4 regions of the Streptomyces sp. R-07 genome follow, and region 4 is predicted to be linked to each of the others. Evidence: riboswitches for the same ligand, from Rfam matches in the RefSeq annotation. Region 4 holds a riboswitch; each other region holds the start of a gene.

Region 1 (4,697 bases), 2.5 Mb from region 4:
ACTCGGTGAACTCCACCGTCTTCGGCCTGCCGGCCGGGGAGCGGCTGATGCGCGGCCTCGGCTCCTCCATCCACCCGGGCAACGTGGACCACGGGGCCTTCGACGAGGTGCACTGGGTGGGCCCGGCCGAGGCGGTGCGGGCGGCCCGCCGGCTGGCCTCGCGGCAGTTCGCCACCGGCGGCTGGAGCGTGGGCGCGGTCGCGCTCGTCGCCGGCTGGCTGGCCCGCACGAGGCCGCGCGGGACCCGGATCGCGGCCGTCTTCCCGGACGGGCCGCAGCGGTACTTCGACACCGTCTTCAACGACGAGTTCTGCGCGGCGCACGGGCTCCTCGACGGGCCCGTACGGGAGGACCCCGCCGTGTACGTCTCCGACGCGACCGTCAGCGGCTGGACCCGCCGGGTCCTGGAGCGTGTCCGGTGACGACGGCGACCGCGCCCGCCAAGGCCAGGGGCGGCATCTGGAAGCAGAGCCGTACCTTCGATCCGGCCGTACGGCTCCTCTTCCTCAACCAGCTCACCATCAACCTCGGCTTCTACATGCTCATGCCGTACCTGGCCGCGCACCTCGCGGACGGGCTCGGGATGGCCGCCTGGGCCGTCGGCCTCGTCCTCGGCGCCCGGAACCTCTCCCAGCAGGGCATGTTCCTCGTCGGCGGGGCGCTCGCCGACCGGCTCGGCTTCAAGCCGCTCATCGTGGCCGGCTGCGCGCTGCGGACGGTCGGCTTCGGGGCGCTCGCCTTCGCGCAGTCGCTGCCGATGCTGATCGCCGCCTCGCTCGCGACGGGACTCGCGGGGGCGCTGTTCAACCCCGCCGTACGGGCCTGTCTCGCGGCGGAGGCGGGGGAGGAGCGGCGCGTGGAGGCCTTCGCGCTGTTCAACACATACTACCAGGCGGGCATCCTGCTCGGGCCGCTCCTCGGGGTGGCCCTGACAGGGGTGTCGTTCCGGCTGACGTGCGTGGTCGCGGCTGTGCTCTTCGCCGGCCTGACCCTCGTACAGCTCCGGTACATGCCCGTACGGGCCGTGTCCGGTTCCGGGGACGAGGGGGAGAAGGGGGAGCTGGGGCAGTTCCGTACGGTGCTCGCCCACCGCACCTTCTGGCTCTTCTCGCTCGCCATGACCGGTTCGTACGTGCTGTCCTTCCAGGTCTATCTGGCGCTGCCGCTCGCGGCGGGCGGCACAGGGCCGACGACCGCGCTGTTCGTCGTCTCGGCGCTCGTCGCGCTCGCCGGGCAGCTGCGCATCACGGCCTGGTGCCGGCGCCGCCTCAGCCGGGAGCGGTGCCTCGTCCTCGGGCTCGGCCTGATGGGCGCGGCCTTCCTGGTGCCGGCCGTCCTGGGCCGGGGCCTGGTGGCGCTGCTGCTGTGCGCGGCGGTCCTGGCCGTCGCGAACGCGGTGCTCTACCCGTACGAGATGGACACCGTCGTCGCCCTCTCCCGGGGGCGCTGGGTGGCCACCCACTACGGGCTCTACAACACGGTGTGCGGGATCGGGATCACCCTCGGGAACCTGGGGACGGGCGCGCTCCTCGACGTCACCGGCTGGTCGGCCGCGCCGTGGCTCGTGCTGTGCGCGGTGGGCCTGGGGTGCGCGGCGGCGATGGCCCTGCTCGCCCGGGGCGGCCGGCTGGCGGAGGGGGCGTCCGGGGACTGAGGCCCGCCCGGCCGGCCGTACGCCACTCGGCCCCGTGGGAGTCGCCGCCCTTCGCGGCGGCGGCCACCCTGGGAGGGCGCGGTGCGGACCGCGGCCGGTCGGACCGGGCAGGAGAGCACAGGTGGGGCACCCCCTAGGAGCGGCGGGCGGAGGGCGGCGGGCAGGCGACGGGCGCCCCGAGTACGGCGGCGCCCGGCGGTTCATCCACACGCTGCCCCCGCTGGTCATCGTGGGCGGTGTCGTCTTCGACCTGTCGACACCGCCCGCCTACACGGCGGCGCCGCTCTTCTCCGCCGCCCCGCTGATCGCCGCACCCTTCTTCTCCACCCTGACGACCCTGCTCACCGGGATCGCCGCCGTCCTCGCCTCCGTCGGGCTGCACGTCTACAACGGCACCGCCGACGAGATCGCGTCCCTCACCGAGACCCTGACCGTCCTCACCGTCTCGGCGCTCGCCCTCCTCATCAACCGGGTCGTGCGCCGCAGCGGCGAGCGGCTCGCCTCGGCGCGGGTCATCGCCGAGACCGCGCAGAAGGCGGTGCTGCCGACGCCCGCCGAGCGGATCGGCGGGCTGCAGTGCGCGGCGCGGTACGAGGCGGCGCAGGCCGACGCGTTCATCGGCGGCGACCTGTTCGCCGTCCAGGACACCCCGCACGGGGTGCGGCTCGTCGTCGGGGACGTCCGGGGCAAGGGGATGGAGGCGGTCGAGGCCGTCGCCGTCGTCATCGGCGCCTTCCGGGAGGCGGCCGAGCAGGAGCGGACCCTGGAGGGCGTGGCGCAGCGCCTCGAACGGGCGCTGGCCCGGGAGGGCACCCGCCGGGACGGGCTCGACGCCTTCGAGGGGTTCACCACCGCGGTCCTGGCCGAGATCCCGCGCGCCGACGGGGCCGGGACCTTCGACGGTTTCGTACGGGTCGTCAACCGGGGGCATCCGCCGCCGCTGATGCTGTACGCGGACGGCCGCCTGGACTCGCTGGAACCGGGCGAGGCGGCGCTGCCGCTCGGCATGGGGGAGCTGGCGGCGTGGCCGGACCGGGCCGAGGCGCGGCCGTTCCCGCCGGGCGCGACGCTGCTCTTCTACACGGACGGCCTCTCGGAGGCACGGAACGCGCAGGGCGTCTTCTACGACCCGGCGGCGCGCCTCGCCGGACGGATCTTCCCGGGGCCCGAGGAGCTGCTCGACGCGCTGGTGGACGACGTACGGCTCCACACGGGCGGCGGGTCCACGGACGACATGGCGCTGCTCGCCGTGAGCCGCCCGGCGACGGGGCAGCCCGAGCGGCGCCGGACGATGCCGGTGGTGCCGCCGGACGGGTCCGGTCACCGGGTGTAGTCGCGGGGTGTCACTGCGATAACAATTGACATAACGTCAGATCGCGAGGGTTTCGCCGCGCCCGCCTTATGTCTTTCTGAAGGGGGCTCAACTCGGGCGATACTCCCCTAATTCAATGAATGATCAAGGGGAACGGCTTGGAATCGGGACCCCCTGTCTATTAACGTTCGATAACGCAGCGCGGTCGTCCCAGCCGTCGCAAGAGGCGGCACCGTGCGCACGCGCCGAATCCTGAAAAGGAACCGGGGAACCACCACTTGGGGTGAATCGGGCCCCTTCGTACCCGTGCGAACCACGCACCCGTGCGGTCGAGCCCGTAGGAGACCTTCCTGCTCCGAACCCGTCAGCTAACCCGGTAGGCGAGAAGGAAGGAAAGGAGCGCCCCCCGTGGCGTCCAACACCCCCGCACCCGAAGCCCCCTTCGACGCATTCGGTGGCGGTGCGGGTATCTCCGCCCCGGACACCGAGTGGAACCCCACCGAGGGCTCCCTCCGCGCCGAGAGCCGCTCCGGCGGCCGGCACCGGGTCGTCAAGCAGCGCTCCAACTTCGCCCGCTCCTCCACCGTCCTCGGCGTCGGTGTGATCGCGGCCGTCGGCGCGGGCGGCCTCGCCACCGCGCAGGAGAAGCCGCCGGTGGCCATATCGCTGCCGGACCTCCCGGATCTCCCGGACCTGCACCTGCCGGACGCCCACGACCTCCCGGGCGTCGGCGACCTCCTTCGCGAGGAGGACAACGCGCCCGTCACCGCGGGCCGCGCCAACCCGAACCCGCTCACCGCCGCCACGTACACCACCGCGGCCGACGAGCAGACCGGACAGGCCGAGCAGGCCACCGCCGCCGTCCCCGCCGCGGGCGAGGCCCTGCGCGCCCGCATCCTCCAGCAGGCCGAGCAGCAGCAGGCCTCCGCCGACGCCGCCGAGAAGGCCGCCATGGAGAAGGCCGCGGCCGAGAAGGCCGCCGCCGAGGCCGAGGCCAAGGAGGCCGCGGCGGAGAAGGCGGCCGCCGACGCGAAGGCGAAGGCCGAGGCGGAAGCCAAGGCGAAGGCCGAAGCGGAGGCCGCGGCGAAGGCCGAGGCCGAGCGGCTCGCCCAGCTCGCCGCCAGCTACTCGCTGCCGGTCTCCTCGTACACCCTCACCGCCACCTACATGCAGGCCGGCTCGATGTGGTCCTCCGGCTACCACACCGGCCTCGACTTCGCCGCCCCCACGGGCACCCCGCTCAAGGCGGTCCACGGCGCGACCGTCAAGTCGGCGGGCTGGTCCGGCTCCTACGGCTACCGGATCGTCCTGGAGCTGGAGGACGGCACCGAGGTCTGGTACTGCCACCTCTCGTCCATGCTGGTCAGCGCCGGCCAGACCGTGGGCACCGGCGAGACCATCGGCCGCGTCGGCGCCACCGGCAACGTCACCGGCGCCCACCTCCACATGGAGGTCCACACCTCCGGCGGCGACGGCATCGACCCGGCGGCCTGGCTGCGCTCCAAGGGCCTGAGCCTCTGACCTTCCGGCGACGCGCGGAATAGGCCCGGCGGCGGAGACCGTTGATCACCCCATGACTTCTCTCCGCACGCTGGGCTCTTCCGACCTGCACGTCTTCCCGATCGCCCTGGGCGGCAACGTCTTCGGCTGGACCGCGGACGAGGCGCAGTCCTTCGCCGTCCTCGACGCCTACGCCGCCGCGGGCGGCAACTTCGTCGACACCGCGGACGT
Region 2 (4,697 bases), 6.4 Mb from region 4:
GCCGCAGGGCGTTCGCGAGGATCTGTGGTCTGGACCGGATCGACGTGCTCGTGACCGACAGCGGCATCGCCCCGGAGGCGGTTGCGCAGCTCACCGAAGCAGGGGTGAAGGTCCTCACTGTCTGACGCATTGGTCTGATAGCGGACCAATCAAAGGCCTTGTATCGCTCGGCCTTTGTGTGTTCATGCAGTAATTACCGCGCAGCTGTATACCTTTAAGCTCGCCTCCCCCATCATGTCTCCGACGTGCCGCTGGGGCACACCGTGACAGGAGAGGCGGGGCATGATTCCCATCAGCCGCAGGGGGTTCGTCGGAATCGGCGCGGGGCTCATGGCGGGGGCCGCGCTGCCGCCGGGCCGGGCGTCCGCCGCCGCGAGCGCCGCGACCGGCACCCTCACGGACGTCCGGCACGTGGTGATCCTCATGCAGGAGAACCGCAGCTTCGACCACTACTTCGGCACCCTGAAGGGCGTGCGGGGGTTCGGCGACCGCGCCGCGGGCAACCTGCCCGGCGGCTGGGGCACGTTCAACCAGCCCAACTGGGGCGGCCGCCAGTACCCCTGGAAGCTCAGCGACACCCCGCCCGCCGGCGGCGTCGACGGCGAGACCCTCGCGCAGTGCAACGGCGACCTGCCGCACAGCTGGACCTCGCAGCACGCGGCCTGGAACAAGGGTCGGATGGACAACTGGGTCACGGGCGTGGGCAACACCCGATCGCTCGGCCACCTCGACCGTGCGGACATCCCCTTCCACCACGCGCTCGCCGACCAGTACACGGTCTGCGACGCGTACTTCTGCTCGACCCTGAGCGCCACCGGTCCCAACCGCACCTTCCTGTGGAGCGGGAAGATCGACGCCTCCAGCAAGGACGGGGGCGACGAGTCGGGCCTCACCTGGGAGACATACGCCGAGGCGCTCCAGCGCGCCGGGGTGAGCTGGAAGGTCTACCAGAACGCGCAGGACAACTACGGCGACAACGGCCTCGCGTACTTCAAGAAGTTCACCGACGCGCGGCCCGGCGACCCGCTGTACGACCGGGGCATGGGCTCGGTCCCCAAGGTGGCCGGCTCGACGCCGGACGACATCGCCGCGGCGATCCGCGCCGACGTCCTCGCGGGCACCCTGCCGCAGGTGTCGTGGGTGGTCGCGAGCGAGGCCTTCTCGGAGCACCCCTACGCTCCCCCGGGGGACGGCGCGCACTTCGTCGACCTCGTCTACCGCGCGCTGGCCGCCGACGCCGAGGTGTTCGACTCGACGGTGCTGTTCCTCAACTACGACGAGAACGACGGCTTCTTCGACCACGTGCCGCCGCCGGTCGCCCCTCCGGGCACCGCGGGCGAGTACCTCGACGGCGTGCCGATCGGCCTGGGCTTCCGCGTCCCCATGATTGTCATGTCCCCGTGGACGCGGGGTGGCTGGGTGAGCTCCGAGGTCTTCGACCACACCTCCGTGCTGCGCTTCATGGAGACCTGGACGGCCGCCCTCGGCACCCCGGCCACCTGTCCCAACATCAGCGCCTGGCGGCGGAAGGTGACGGGCGATCTGACCGGGGTCTTCGACTTCGCCAACCCGGTGTACGGAGTGCCCGCCGGCCTTCCCTCCACGGCGAAGGTGATCGGGCAGGCCACCTGCGGCCCGCTGCCGAACCCGGCTCCCCAGAACAACGCCCTGCCCGCGCAGGAGTCCGGCACCCGCCCGGCGCGCGCCCTGCCGTACCAGGTGAACGGCAACCTCGACCGCTTCGAGTTCGGTGCCGCGGGCAAGATCCTGGCCTGGTTCTCGATGACCAACCAGGGCGCGGAGGCCAAGCGGTCGGCGCACTTCTCGATCCACCCGCACCAGTACCGGGACACGGCCGCCTGGCAGTACACCGTCGACCCCGGCGGCACGGCCTCCGACTACTTCAACATCGGTCTGGGGTCGGGCTCGGGGAAGTACGACATCTCGATGATGGGGCCCAACCGCTTCCTGCGCCGGTTCATCGGGGACGCGTCCAAAGCCGGCAAGGCCGTCGAGGTGGCGGCCCGGTTCGCACCCGACGCGGGGACGGGCAAGACGGCCCTGTGGTTCAAGATGACGAACGCCTCGGCCGGTCCCGTCACCTTCACGATCCGCTCGAACGCCTACCGCTCGGACGGTCCGTGGACGTACGCGGTGCCCGCGAACTCCAGCCGCGAGGACTTCTTCAACGCGGTGGCCTACAACGGCGGCTGGTACGACTTCACGATCCTGGCCGACATCGACGGCACCTGGTCGCGCCGGTACACCGGCCACATCGAGACCGGAGCCCCGAGCGTCAGCGGCTGATCCCCGTCTCCCGCGGGCCGGGGCCGGCGGCCGAGCCCTCCCCCACGGCCCGGGCGTCAGTGGCTGTTCCCCTCCCCCGCGTGCCGAGCGGCGGCCCTCCGGTCGCCGCCCGGCACGCGGGCGTGGTGTCAGCGGCCGGCGTGGGCGGCGCGGCGGAGCGTGGCGTCGAGGAGGCCCACCGCGTCGGCGGCCGTCCGCCCGGGGGCCCGGTTCCACGGCCCGATCAACCCGTGCCACCCCTGCGACCGCAGCTCGGTCATGATCCACGCGGCCGCCTCGTTCATGGTGTCCGCGCTGCCGTAGCCGAGGCGGTGGGCGGCGAGCAGGGCGCCGCAGACACACCGGGCGCCTCGTACGTCACGCAGCTTGTACGGGGCGTTCTGCCAGCCCCACTCGGTCAGCACCTCGCGCGCGTACCCGAGATGGACCGAGGGGCGCAGCTCGGCCTGACCGATGCGGCGCCAGGCGTGCAGCCGGTCCGGCAGTACGGCTCCGAGGCGGCCGGGGAGACGGCGCTCGGCGGGGAGGTTCGGCGGCAGGGCGGCGAGCGCGTCGGCCACGAGCCGGTCCACCGGCACGCTGAGCAGCTCGCGCCAGCTCCCTCTTTCCGGCGCCGGATCGTCACGGGTGGTCCAGTCGGTGACGATCCGCTGCCAGGTGGCGCTCTCGTAGAGGGCGGCGGCCTCCTGGTCGAGGGAATCGGGGCTGAGCAAGGAGGTGGAGGGCGACATGCGAGTGGCTCCTGGGGTCGACTCCCTCCATCTTTCAAGACAAATGTCGGTTTTGCGACTTTTACCCCCACAGGGTGAGTCGCCCCTCCACGTGGCGACGAACACCGCATCACATGAATTATCTACCCATTTAAGCACCAATGGAATTACGCCTCATATTCGGACATTACCCTCCGGGTGACGCGACTCACTTCCCCGGACGCCGCACCCGGCGGAGCGTTCCCCCACCCCGTACCCGGCAAGGAAGTTCGACGCCTCCAGAACGGCATCGATCTTGAATTCCCCTAATTCCGTGATCCATTTACCGAGTCCCGGGGTTCACTCCCCTTGTTCTCCGTCGCATTACTGGCCTACGGTCACCTCCATTCGAGCGGAACGCCCAATCCTGCCGCCGCTCGGTAAACCTCCCTTTTCACCCGACGGCAGGAGCGGGGGACCCACGAATACGCCGGTCCGGAATCCGGAACGGCTCGGGGTGCAGCCGCGTGCGCGCGGCCGGACATCTCCCGTCCGAACCCGACAGCTCACCCCGCAGGCGCCGGAGAGGAAACCGTCATGCCTGCTCACGGTAAGCACCGCCGTCCCCGCCGCAGCGTCTCCCGCGGCCTCGCCCTGGTCGGCACGGGTGGCGCCGCACTGACCCTGCCGCTGATCGCCCCGGCCGTCGCCGGCGCCGCGCCCGTGTCCGCGGCCCCGGACATCGCGGTCCAGTCCTTCGCCGCGCACTCCGCGCCGGCCGCGGCCAAGGCCCCCACGGCCCCGGCCGCCGCGCGCTCGTACACCGTGGTGAGTGGTGACTCGCTTTCCCTGATCGCCCACAAGAAGGGAATTCAGGGCGGCTGGAAGAGCCTTTACCGTGCCAACAAGAGCGTCGTGGGTGACAATCCGTCACTCATTCACCCGGGTCTCGAACTGACGATTCGTCGGGATTCCGCGAAGCCCGTTCCCACGCAGGCGAAGGCGAAGAAGTCCGCCACGACCGAGCGGGCGAGCCGCTCCGAGCGCCGGCCGGCGGCCCCTGCCGTCGCCACCGGTTCGGGCGCCTCCGCCGCGCAGGCCGCTCCGGCCGTCGCCGCCGCTCCCGCCGCCGTGAAGGCGGCCCCGGCCGCCGCCACGAACTACGCCGACAACCTCGACGGCTGGATCCGGGAGTCGCTGGCCATCATGGGCCAGCGCGGCATCCCCGGTTCCTACGACGGGATCCTCCGCAACGTCATGCGCGAGTCCTCCGGAAACCCCCAGGCCATCAACCTCTGGGACTCCAACGCGGCCGCCGGCACCCCCTCGAAGGGTCTGCTCCAGGTCATCGAGCCGACCTTCCTGGCCTACCACGTGCCCGGCACGTCCATGGACCTGTTCGACCCGGTGGCCAACATCACCGCCGCCTGCAACTACGCGGCCGACCGCTACGGCTCCATCGACAACGTCGACAGCGCGTACTAGTCCCCCTCACGCCGGGCGTGCTCCCGGAAGTGCTCGGTGAACCAGGAGGTGGCGAGGTCCGCCACCTCCTCCAGGGCGCCCGGCTCCTCGAAGAGGTGCCCGGCGCCTCCCACCACGGCGAGCCGGTTCTCACAGCGCAGCAGCGCCAGGGCCCGCCGGTTGAGGTCCAGGACCAGCGCGTCCGCGCCGCCCACCACCAGGAGCGTCGGGGCGCGC
Region 3 (4,697 bases), 3.6 Mb from region 4:
ACGACCGTGAACCTCATCGGCAACGGCGTGTACCAGCTGCTGCGCCACCCGGAGCAGCGCGAGCGGCTCCAGGCCTCGCTCGCCGCCGGGGAGACCGGCCTCCTGGAGACCGGCGTCGAGGAGCTGCTGCGGTACGACGGGCCCGTGGAGATGGCGACCTGGCGGTACGCGACGCGGGCGCTGACCGTCGGCGGGCAGGAGATCCCGGCGGGCGACCCGGTGCTCGTGGTGCTCGCCGCCGCCGACCGGGACCCGGAGCGGTTCGACGGGCCGGACACCCTCGACCTCGCTCGGCGCGACAACCAGCACCTCGGGTACGGACACGGCATCCACTACTGCCTGGGCGCGCCGCTCGCCCGCCTCGAAGGGCAGACGGCGCTCGCGACCCTGCTGACTCGGCTTCCGGACCTGCGACTTGCCGCCGATCCGGCCGAACTGCGGTGGCGCGGAGGGCTCATCATGCGTGGTTTGCGCACGCTTCCGGTGGAGTTCGCCCCTTCCGTACCACTCCTTACCACTGACGAGCCATCAGAAATGTGATCTTCGTGTGATCGTGGCGCCATCGACTTGTGACGGACGTTCGAATGCGGCTACGTTCGCCGCAGTCTCAGCCGTCACGCGAAAGGCGCTTCTATGCGTTCCGGGAACGGACGACACCGTCGCCCCCGTCAGGCCCCCGCCCTCGTCGTCGCCGCGGGCGTGACCGGATCCGCCATGGCGCTGCCGCTGCTCGCCACCGGATCCGCCTCCGCCGCCGACGCCTCCACCTGGGACCGGGTCGCCGAGTGCGAGTCCGGCGGCCAGTGGAGCGCCAACTTCGGCAACGGGATGTACGGCGGCCTCCAGTTCACCCAGGACAGCTGGGAGCGGAACGGCGGCCTGGCGTACGCGCCCAGCCCCGACCTCGCCAGCCGCGCCCAGCAGATCGCGGTGGCCGAGAAGGCGTTCGTCAAGGGCAGCACCGAGTGGGCCACCTGCGCGCCGATCGCCGGCCTGAAGAACGACGGCAAGGCCACCGGCGTGGACCCGGGCCCGACAGTCGTCCCGACGGCCCCCACGGGCCCCCTCCCGGAGTCCGACCGCACCGCGGGCGCGCCGACGGCCCCCGCGGGGACAGGAAAGGCCACGGAGGGGTCCACCCCGTCCGCGACCCCCGCGACGCCGACCGCTCCGGCGGGCTCCGCCGCGCCGACGACCCCGGCCGCGCCCACCACCCCGGCGGCCCCGGGCACGCCCGACGCGTCCGTTACGCCCGGTACGCCGGTTTCGCCCGACGCGCCGAAGGGTGACGCGCCGTCGGCCACGCCCGGCACCGGCAAGCACCGGGGCGACGCCGCACCGGAGGAATCCGACAAGAAGGGCGACTCGGTCGAATCGGGCCGTCATGCATCGGGCGCGGACAAGCCCGCGGATAACGTCGACGCCACTCCGGTGACTGACGAATCGAAGAATACGGACGCAACGGACAGTCAGGGCACTTCGGGCGAGTACACCGTGCGGCCGGGTGACAGCCTGTCCGACATTGCGCAGGAGAACGAACTCCCCGGCGGCTGGACCGCCCTCTATGACGCCAACCGGCAGACGGTGGGCCTCGATCCGGACCTCATCCTGCCTGGTCAGAGCCTCGACCTGACGGCGGGTTCGGCGGCGACGGCAGGTTAGTTCGCGGGCTTATGTCCGGTTCTGGGCAAGTGAGACATGAGTCTCTTCGTCCCAACTGGCGTGTCACGTCCGCAAACTTTGCTTCTGTCACCTCTCACCTGCACAAACGCCGCCCACCGGAGGGCAAGCAGGGGCGATATTTCCGCAATGGGCCTCTTTGAACATCCGGTGGGTCTGTGTCTACGGTCGTCACCGCTCGCCACCGCGGGCCCCGTCGACCGAAACGCCGAATCCTGCCGTCGGCCGATGGGAACAGTCGTCGCGCAAGCGCCGAAGGCAGGAGTGGGGGACCCAAGGTAAGTGCCGGGCCCGGCCGTTGAGACAGACGGCCGACGACCGGCTTGGGGTGAAGCCGCGTGCAAGGACACGCGGCCGGGCAACTTTCCGGCCCGAACCCGACAGCTCACCTCACAGGCGTCGGTGAGGAGAATTCCCATGCTGTTTTCCGCCAAGGGCAAACACCGTCGTCCCTCGAAGGCCACCAAGGTCGCCACGCTCGTCGGCGTCACCGGTGTCGCCGTCGCCGCCCCGCTGCTGACCGCGGGCACCGCCTCGGCCGCCACCGCTTCCGAGTGGGACGCCGTCGCCCAGTGCGAGTCCGGTGGCAACTGGGCCATCAACACCGGCAACGGCTTCTACGGCGGCCTGCAGTTCACGAACTCCACCTGGGCCGCCTTCGGTGGCACCGCCTACGCCGCGCGCGCCGACCTGGCCTCGAAGTCCCAGCAGATCGCCGTCGCCGAGAAGGTCCTCGCGGGCCAGGGCAAGGGTGCCTGGCCGAGCTGCGGCGTCGGCCTCTCCGGCGCCTCCTACGACGGCGGCGCCGCCGAGACCCCGCAGCAGAGCGAGCCCCAGCAGGCCGCTCCGCAGCCGCGCGAGACCGAGCAGCCGACCACCCGCAGCCAGCAGCGCCAGGCCCCCAAGAAGGTCACGCAGCAGGCCGCGCCGAAGGCCGCCAAGAAGACCGTCACCACGCCGACCGGCAAGAAGGTCGAGAAGGGCGACGGCGAGTACAAGGTCGTCGCCGGCGACACCCTCAGCAAGATCGCCCAGGCGCACGGCGTCAAGGGCGGCTGGGCCAAGCTCTTCGAGCTGAACAAGGACGTCGTCGAGAACGCCGACCTCATCTACCCGGGTCAGCAGCTCCACCTGAAGTGAGCCAGGCGGCTCGCGTGAGTCCGGCGGCTCACGCGGCCCCGACGACCCTCCCGCGGTGACCACCCCGGTCCGGCGTGCCCTTCCCCCGTGCACGCCGGACCGGGGTTCCCCCGTTTCCGGACCGGGGTTCCCCCGTTCCGGGGCGACTCCGCGATTACTGCCCAGTAGATCTGGGGTCCTTCGTCCCGGGATGCATGCCCTTGGGTCCTTTTTCGTCCCAGGGGGCGGGCGCACGGGGGGCGGGAGCCCCCGAGCCGGTTAGGCTCTTGTCGCAAGGCCGAGCGACCCTGCACCGGCCATGCGTCACATCCAGCGTCACATCCCAAAAAGGAGATGCTCGTGCCGTCCATCGACGTCGTCGTAGCCCGGGAAATCCTGGACTCCCGAGGCAACCCCACGGTCGAGGTCGAGGTCGGCCTCGACGACGGCAGCACCGGCCGTGCTGCTGTTCCGTCCGGCGCCTCCACCGGTGCCTTCGAGGCCATCGAGCTTCGCGACGGTGACCCCAACCGTTACCTCGGCAAGGGTGTCGAGAAGGCCGTCCTCGCCGTCATCGAGCAGATCGGCCCGGAGCTCGTCGGCTACGACGCCACCGAGCAGCGCCTGATCGACCAGGCCATGTTCGACCTGGACGCCACCGAGAACAAGGGCTCGCTCGGCGCCAACGCCATCCTCGGCGTCTCCCTCGCCGTCGCGCACGCCGCCTCCGAGGCCAGCGACCTCCCGCTCTTCCGCTACCTGGGCGGCCCGAACGCGCACCTGCTGCCCGTTCCGATGATGAACATCCTCAACGGTGGGTCGCACGCCGACTCCAACGTGGACATCCAGGAGTTCATGATCGCCCCGATCGGCGCGGAGTCCTTCTCCGAGGCCCTCCGCTGGGGCGCCGAGATCTACCACACGCTCAAGGGCGTGCTGAAGCGCAAGGGCCTCTCCACCGGCCTCGGCGACGAGGGCGGCTTCGCCCCGAACCTCGAGTCGAACCGCGCCGCCCTCGACCTCATCGTCGAGGCCATCAAGGAGGCCGGCTACACCCCGGGCTCCGACGTCGCGCTCGCGCTCGACGTCGCCGCGTCCGAGTTCTACAAGGACGGCAAGTACGAGTTCGAGGGCAAGTCCCGCTCGGCCGCCGAGATGACCGAGTACTACGAGGAGCTCGTCTCCGCGTACCCGATGGTCTCCATCGAGGACCCGCTGTTCGAGGACGACTGGGCCGGCTGGAAGGTCCTCACCGACAAGCTGGGCGCCAAGGTCCAGATCGTCGGCGACGACCTCTTCGTCACCAACCCGGAGCGCCTGGCCCGCGGCATCGAGGAGGGCACCGCGAACGCCCTCCTGGTCAAGGTCAACCAGATCGGCTCGCTGACCGAGACCCTGGACGCCGTCGAGCTGGCCCAGCGCAACGGCTTCAAGTGCATGATGTCCCACCGCTCCGGCGAGACCGAGGACGTCACCATCGCCGACCTCGCGGTCGCCGTGAACTGCGGTCAGATCAAGACCGGCGCCCCGGCCCGCTCGGACCGCGTCGCCAAGTACAACCAGCTGCTGCGCATCGAGGAGATCCTCGACGACGCCGCCGTCTACGCCGGTCGCAGCGCCTTCCCGCGCTTCAAGGGCTGACAGCGTCACACCCGGTAGTTCCGTCCGTCCCCGCACTCGGTCCCGTACCGTGTGCGGGGACGTACGCGTGAACAGGGGAGGCGACACGACATGGCCGCGAAGGACCGGGACCGGTTCTCGACCGCGACCCGGATCAGGCTGCTCGGTGAGCAGACCGCCGCCCGTGTCTACCGCTCCCAGACCCGCCGCCAGGCCCGCCGCTCCCGGCTCACCGGCCGCGCGGCCTTCCTCGCCCTCGTGGTCTGCTCCCTCGTCGT
Region 4 (4,697 bases):
GGCGTCCTGCCCCACGTCGCCCCGCAGCTGCGGGCCCTGCGCCGCCGCCGGGGACTCACCCTGGAGGCCGCCGCCCAGCGGGCCGGCCTCTCGCCGGCCCACCTCTCGCGCCTGGAGACGGGGAACAGGCAGCCCTCGCTGCCCATGCTGCTCGCCCTGTCCCGCATCTACGGTACGACGGTCTCCGAGCTCCTGGGCGAGACGCCCCCCGAGCGCGACCCCGTCGTCCGGGCCGGCCGCTCCGAACCCGTCGAGGCCGACGGCTGGATCTACCGCCAGGCCGGCGGTGCCGGGCGCGCCCTCCAGTGCCTGCGGGTCCACGTGCCGTACGCCACCCGGGCCGACATCGTGCGCGTCCACCCCGGGGAGGAGTGGATCCACGTCCTGGAGGGGCGGGTGCGGCTCGCGCTCGGCGAGGCCGTGCACGTCCTCGATCCCGGGGACAGCGCGCACTTCGACTCGCTGACCCCGCACCGGATCGGCGCCGCCACCCCCGGCGGGGCCGAGCTGCTCTTCGTCCACACCCTGATGCAGAGCCCTGTCGCCGAGCTGTGCCTCGGCGACGGGACCCCGCACCGGCGCTGATCCCGAGCGAACCGCTTCGTACCGGGTGACCGTCCCGAGCCACCCGTCCCGAGTCCTGAGGAAAGGACCGACATGTCCGAGAAGTCCGCACCGGTCACCGGTGAGGAGCGCGGTGAAGGCAAGTTCCCCAAGGGGCTCGTGCTCCGCCTCTTCGCCTACCTGGTCGCAGGCCACCTCTTCGCCGGCTTTCTCTACCTGCTCTTCATGCTGGGCGGGCAGAACCAGTAGGCCCTGCCCGGCCGGGGCTCACACGTCCGTGAGCAGGCGCTCCCGCAGTCGCTCACGGGTCTCCGGGGCCAGCTTCAGGCCCTCGGCGAGGTAGACGTCCACCGAGCCCCAGGTCGCCTCGATCGTCTCGAAGGCGGCCCGCAGGTACTCCACCCGCGCGTCGAAGAGCGGGCTCAGCAGCTCCATCACCTCCGGCGACATCGCGTCCGGGGCGGTGGAGCTGCGGCGCACCTTGTAGCGGCGGTGCGGATCGTTCGACTTCACGTAGTCGGCCTCGATGGCCTCCCGCTCGACCCCGACCGCGAGCAGGGTGATCGCGATGGCGAGCCCGGCCCGGTCCTTCCCGGCCGCGCAGTGCATGAGGGCCGGGATGCTCTCCTCCGCCATGGAGTGCAGGATCCGGCTGTGCTCCGAGGCCCGCTCGACGATCATCTTCCGGTACGACTCGGACATCCGGGCGGCCGCCTTGCCGTCGCCGAGGATCTCCCGCAGCTGCGCGATCTCGCCGTCGCGCACCAGCTTCCAGAACTCCTTGCCGTCGGCCGGGTCGTTGAGGGGTATGTGCACGTTCCGCACGCCGGGCAGGTCGACGTCCGCGCCCTCGACCTTCCGGTCCGCCTCGTTGCGGAAGTCGAAGACGGTGTGCAGGCCGAGCGAGGAGAGGAAGGCGGCGTCGTCCTCCGTCGCGTGGGCGAGATGGCCGCTGCGGAAGAGGCGGCCGGGGCGGACGGCGCGCCCGTCCGACGTCGGCAGACCGCCCACGTCCCGGAAGTTGCGGACCTCCGTCAGCTCGGGCTCGGCGGCATCGGCGGGCGGGATCTGCGGCAGCTGCTGCGTCACGGCTGCTCCTGTTCTGTAGATCGGTTCCTGGGGCAATCATCTCGGGTGCGAACCCGTGCACGCACGCCCTCGCACAGGAATGGGCGATCTGTCCGTATTGGGGTGTTCGGCATAACCCGCCCCGGTTGCAGGGGAGATGGGGATCGGCGCGTGAGCAGCGTCATAACCGTGACGGACCGTGCCTGATCGTCTTTTCCAAATACCCCCCGGGAAAAGGAGATCGAGGGACCGTCATCCACGGAGGGTGACCGGAATTCCGGCCGTATATCAAGGAGCTCCGGAGTCCTCGAAAATCGTGGCTTGTTCGCGCCGACCCCACTCGTCTAGCGTCGCGCTCAATCCGGACGGACCGCCGAATCCTGCCACCGACCGGAATCCGCACTCACCCGAACAAGGCAGGAGCGGGGGACCCAGGTAAGTCGCCGATCCTTCCGAGAAGGACGGCTCGGGGTGAAGTCGCGTGGACACGCGGCCGGACATCTCCAGTCCGAACCCGACAGCTCACCTCGCAGGCGCCGGAGAGGAATTCGCCATGCCCGCTAAGGGTAAGCACCGCCGCACCAAGTCCAGCCGCCTCACCCGTGGCCTCGCCGCCGCCGGTACCGGTGGCGCCGTCGTCGCCCTCCCGCTCCTCGGAGCCACCGGCGCCCACGCCGCCGAGCAGGCCGCCCCCGCCGCCGCTCCCGCCCAGGCCGTCGCCCAGGTGAAGGCCGCCGCCGTCCAGGCCGCGCCCACCACCGCGAAGGCCGCGCCGAAGACGTACTCCGTCGTCCGGGGCGACTACCTGTCGAAGATCGCCGCCGAGCACCACCTCGCGGGTGGCTGGCACAAGCTGTACGAGGACAACCGACGGGTCGTCGGCGAGAACCCCTCCCTGATCCTGCCCGGCATGAAGCTCACCCTCGGCGGGAAGAGCACCGCCAAGGCCGCGCCGAAGGTCACGCACAAGAGCACGCAGAGCTCCGGCAAGAACGGCGACACCCCGCGCGCCTCGCGCAGCAGCGAGCGGACCTCGGCCCCGGCCGCCGCCGCGACCACCTCGTCGTCCTCCGCGACGTCCTCGTCGGCCGCGACGACCTCTTCCGGCTGGGTCGCTCCGATCGCCGGCGCCGGCATGTCGACCCCGTACCACCAGGCCGGCTCCATGTGGTCCTCCGGCTACCACACCGGTGTCGACTTCATCGCCTCCACCGGCACCACCGTCGTCGCGGTCGGCCCCGGCACCGTCTACTCCGCCGGCGACGGCGGCGCGTACGGCAACCAGGTCGTCATCCAGCACGCCGACGGCACCTTCTCGCAGTACGCCCACCTGTCCTCGATCTCCGTCTCCGCCGGCCAGACCGTCACCGGCGGCCAGCAGATCGGTCTCTCGGGCGCGACCGGCAACGTCACCGGACCGCACCTGCACTTCGAGATGCGTACCGGCCCGGAGTACGGCTCCGACATCGACCCGCTGGCCGCCCTGCGCCAGCACGGCGTGAGCATCTGACGAACCGTCGTCAACGCCTTGTCCCCGGAAGCCCGGCACGTACGTGCCGGGCCTCCGGCGTATTCCGGCTTGGCAAATTCTTTATCGGTGGCATATGTCACCCAGCGTCAACCCCTCCTTACGGTCGCGTAGGTCACATCCCAAAGGGAAGGATGTGCTCCCGTGGCAGACGATTCGAGATCAACAGACAAGAACGCATTCGGGTCGTACGCGGCGATCGGTGACAGCTTCACCGAGGGCGTCGGAGACCCCGGGCCCGACGGGACGTACGTCGGCTGGGCGGACCGCTTCGCGGTCCTGCTCGCCGACCAGCTGCCGGAGCACGACGCCTTTCGCTACGCCAACCTGGCCGTACGCGGGCGCCTTCTCGACCAGATCGTGGCGGAACAGGTCCCCCGGGCGAAGGAACTCGCCCCCGACCTGGTGACCTTCTGCGCGGGCGGCAACGACATCATCCGTCCCGGAACGGACCCCGACGAGGTGGCCGAGCGCTTCGAGCGCGCCGTCGCCGACCTCACCTCCGCCGTCGGCACCGTCATGGTGACCACCGGCTTCGACACCCGCGGCGTGACCCTGCTCAAGCACCTGCGCGGCAAGATCGCCACCTACAACGGTCACGTCCGGGCCATCGCGGACCGCTACGGCTGCCCGGTCCTCGACCTGTGGTCGCTGAAGTCCGTCCAGGACCGGCGCGCCTGGGACGACGACCGGCTGCACCTCTCGCCCGAGGGACACACCCGCGTCGCCCTGCGCGCCGCCCAGGTCCTCGCCCTGCCGGTGCCCGCCGACCCCGACCAGCCCTGGCCGCCGGTCCCGCCGCGCGGCACGCTCGAGGTGCGCCGCGACGACATCCACTGGGCCAGGGAGTACCTGGTGCCCTGGATCGGGCGCCGGCTGCGCGGCGAGAGCTCCGGCGACCACGTCGAGGCGAAGCGCCCGGACCTCATGCCCCTGTAGTCGGGGGCACGGCGGGGATCCGCTCCAGGACCCCGCCGGCGAACACGTCGTACAGCGGCAGCGTCTCCAGGTGGACGTAGCCGATGTGGCAGTCGCAGACGGCGAGGGGACAGGCGCGGGGACGCAGGGCGGCGCGGTACGAACCGTCGTACAGGTTCCCCAGCTCGGCCCTGACGAAGTGGCAGCGCCGCACCGTCCCCTCGCCGTCCACCGAGATCACCGACTCGCCGGTGCGGCAGGGCAGCCCCGCCGAGCGGTGCGGATGCCGGCTGTACGGGAAGAGCGGGTCGAGCTCCGTCCAGCTCCCGGCCTCCGCGTCGGTGTACGTGTGCCCCTCGGCCGCGTTCACCCAGAGGTAGACGTGCGGCGGCAGCGCGGCCCGCAGCCGGCGGGCGTCCTCCCGGTGCTCGGGCAGACCGACCACCCCGACGCTGTACCGGATGCCCCGCTCCGCCAGCTCGTGGCACTTCGCGAGGAACCGCTCGGGCGGCGTCTGCCCCGGGTGGTACGTGCACCAGAGCGCCACGCTCTCCGGGTCCGCCTCCGCCAGCCACTCCGTCCGGCAGCTCAGATTGGTCTGGATCGCCACCCGCTCCAC

What was found. Region 4 has a riboswitch for cyclic di-AMP ahead of ACN9M0_RS30795 (M23 family metallopeptidase). Riboswitches for the same ligand answer to the same signal wherever they lie in the genome.
Region 1: another riboswitch for cyclic di-AMP. It lies ahead of ACN9M0_RS19350 (M23 family metallopeptidase); the one in region 4 lies ahead of ACN9M0_RS30795 (M23 family metallopeptidase).
Region 2: another riboswitch for cyclic di-AMP. It lies ahead of ACN9M0_RS01515 (LysM peptidoglycan-binding domain-containing protein); the one in region 4 lies ahead of ACN9M0_RS30795 (M23 family metallopeptidase).
Region 3: another riboswitch for cyclic di-AMP. It lies ahead of ACN9M0_RS14020 (transglycosylase family protein); the one in region 4 lies ahead of ACN9M0_RS30795 (M23 family metallopeptidase).

What each region holds. Positions count from the first base shown of each region.
Region 1 is NZ_CP183978.1:4,235,837-4,240,533, forward strand. Features, by position in the region: gene ACN9M0_RS19335 (PLP-dependent cysteine synthase family protein) at 1-422, shown strand, start outside; gene ACN9M0_RS19340 (MFS transporter) at 419-1,654, shown strand; gene ACN9M0_RS19345 (PP2C family protein-serine/threonine phosphatase) at 1,776-2,987, shown strand; cyclic di-AMP (ydaO/yuaA leader) riboswitch at 3,200-3,364, shown strand; gene ACN9M0_RS19350 (M23 family metallopeptidase) at 3,375-4,487, shown strand; gene ACN9M0_RS19355 (aldo/keto reductase) at 4,540-4,697, shown strand, end outside.
Region 2 is NZ_CP183978.1:281,737-286,433, forward strand. Features, by position in the region: gene ACN9M0_RS01500 (DeoR/GlpR family DNA-binding transcription regulator) at 1-125, shown strand, start outside; gene ACN9M0_RS01505 (phosphocholine-specific phospholipase C) at 283-2,307, shown strand; gene ACN9M0_RS01510 (DUF6197 family protein) at 2,436-3,038, opposite strand; cyclic di-AMP (ydaO/yuaA leader) riboswitch at 3,433-3,591, shown strand; gene ACN9M0_RS01515 (LysM peptidoglycan-binding domain-containing protein) at 3,594-4,481, shown strand; gene ACN9M0_RS01520 (phosphoribosyltransferase family protein) at 4,478-4,697, opposite strand, start outside.
Region 3 is NZ_CP183978.1:3,117,640-3,122,336, reverse strand. Features, by position in the region: gene ACN9M0_RS14030 (cytochrome P450) at 1-540, shown strand, start outside; gene ACN9M0_RS14025 (transglycosylase family protein) at 634-1,662, shown strand; cyclic di-AMP (ydaO/yuaA leader) riboswitch at 1,921-2,094, shown strand; gene ACN9M0_RS14020 (transglycosylase family protein) at 2,098-2,820, shown strand; gene eno (phosphopyruvate hydratase) at 3,154-4,440, shown strand; gene ACN9M0_RS14010 (FtsB family cell division protein) at 4,531-4,697, shown strand, end outside.
Region 4 is NZ_CP183978.1:6,703,830-6,708,526, forward strand. Features, by position in the region: gene ACN9M0_RS30780 (helix-turn-helix domain-containing protein) at 1-585, shown strand, start outside; gene ACN9M0_RS30785 (DUF6126 family protein) at 658-813, shown strand; gene ACN9M0_RS30790 (tyrosine-protein phosphatase) at 832-1,653, opposite strand; cyclic di-AMP (ydaO/yuaA leader) riboswitch at 2,027-2,183, shown strand; gene ACN9M0_RS30795 (M23 family metallopeptidase) at 2,186-3,142, shown strand; gene ACN9M0_RS30800 (SGNH/GDSL hydrolase family protein) at 3,305-4,099, shown strand; gene ACN9M0_RS30805 (STM4011 family radical SAM protein) at 4,086-4,697, opposite strand, start outside.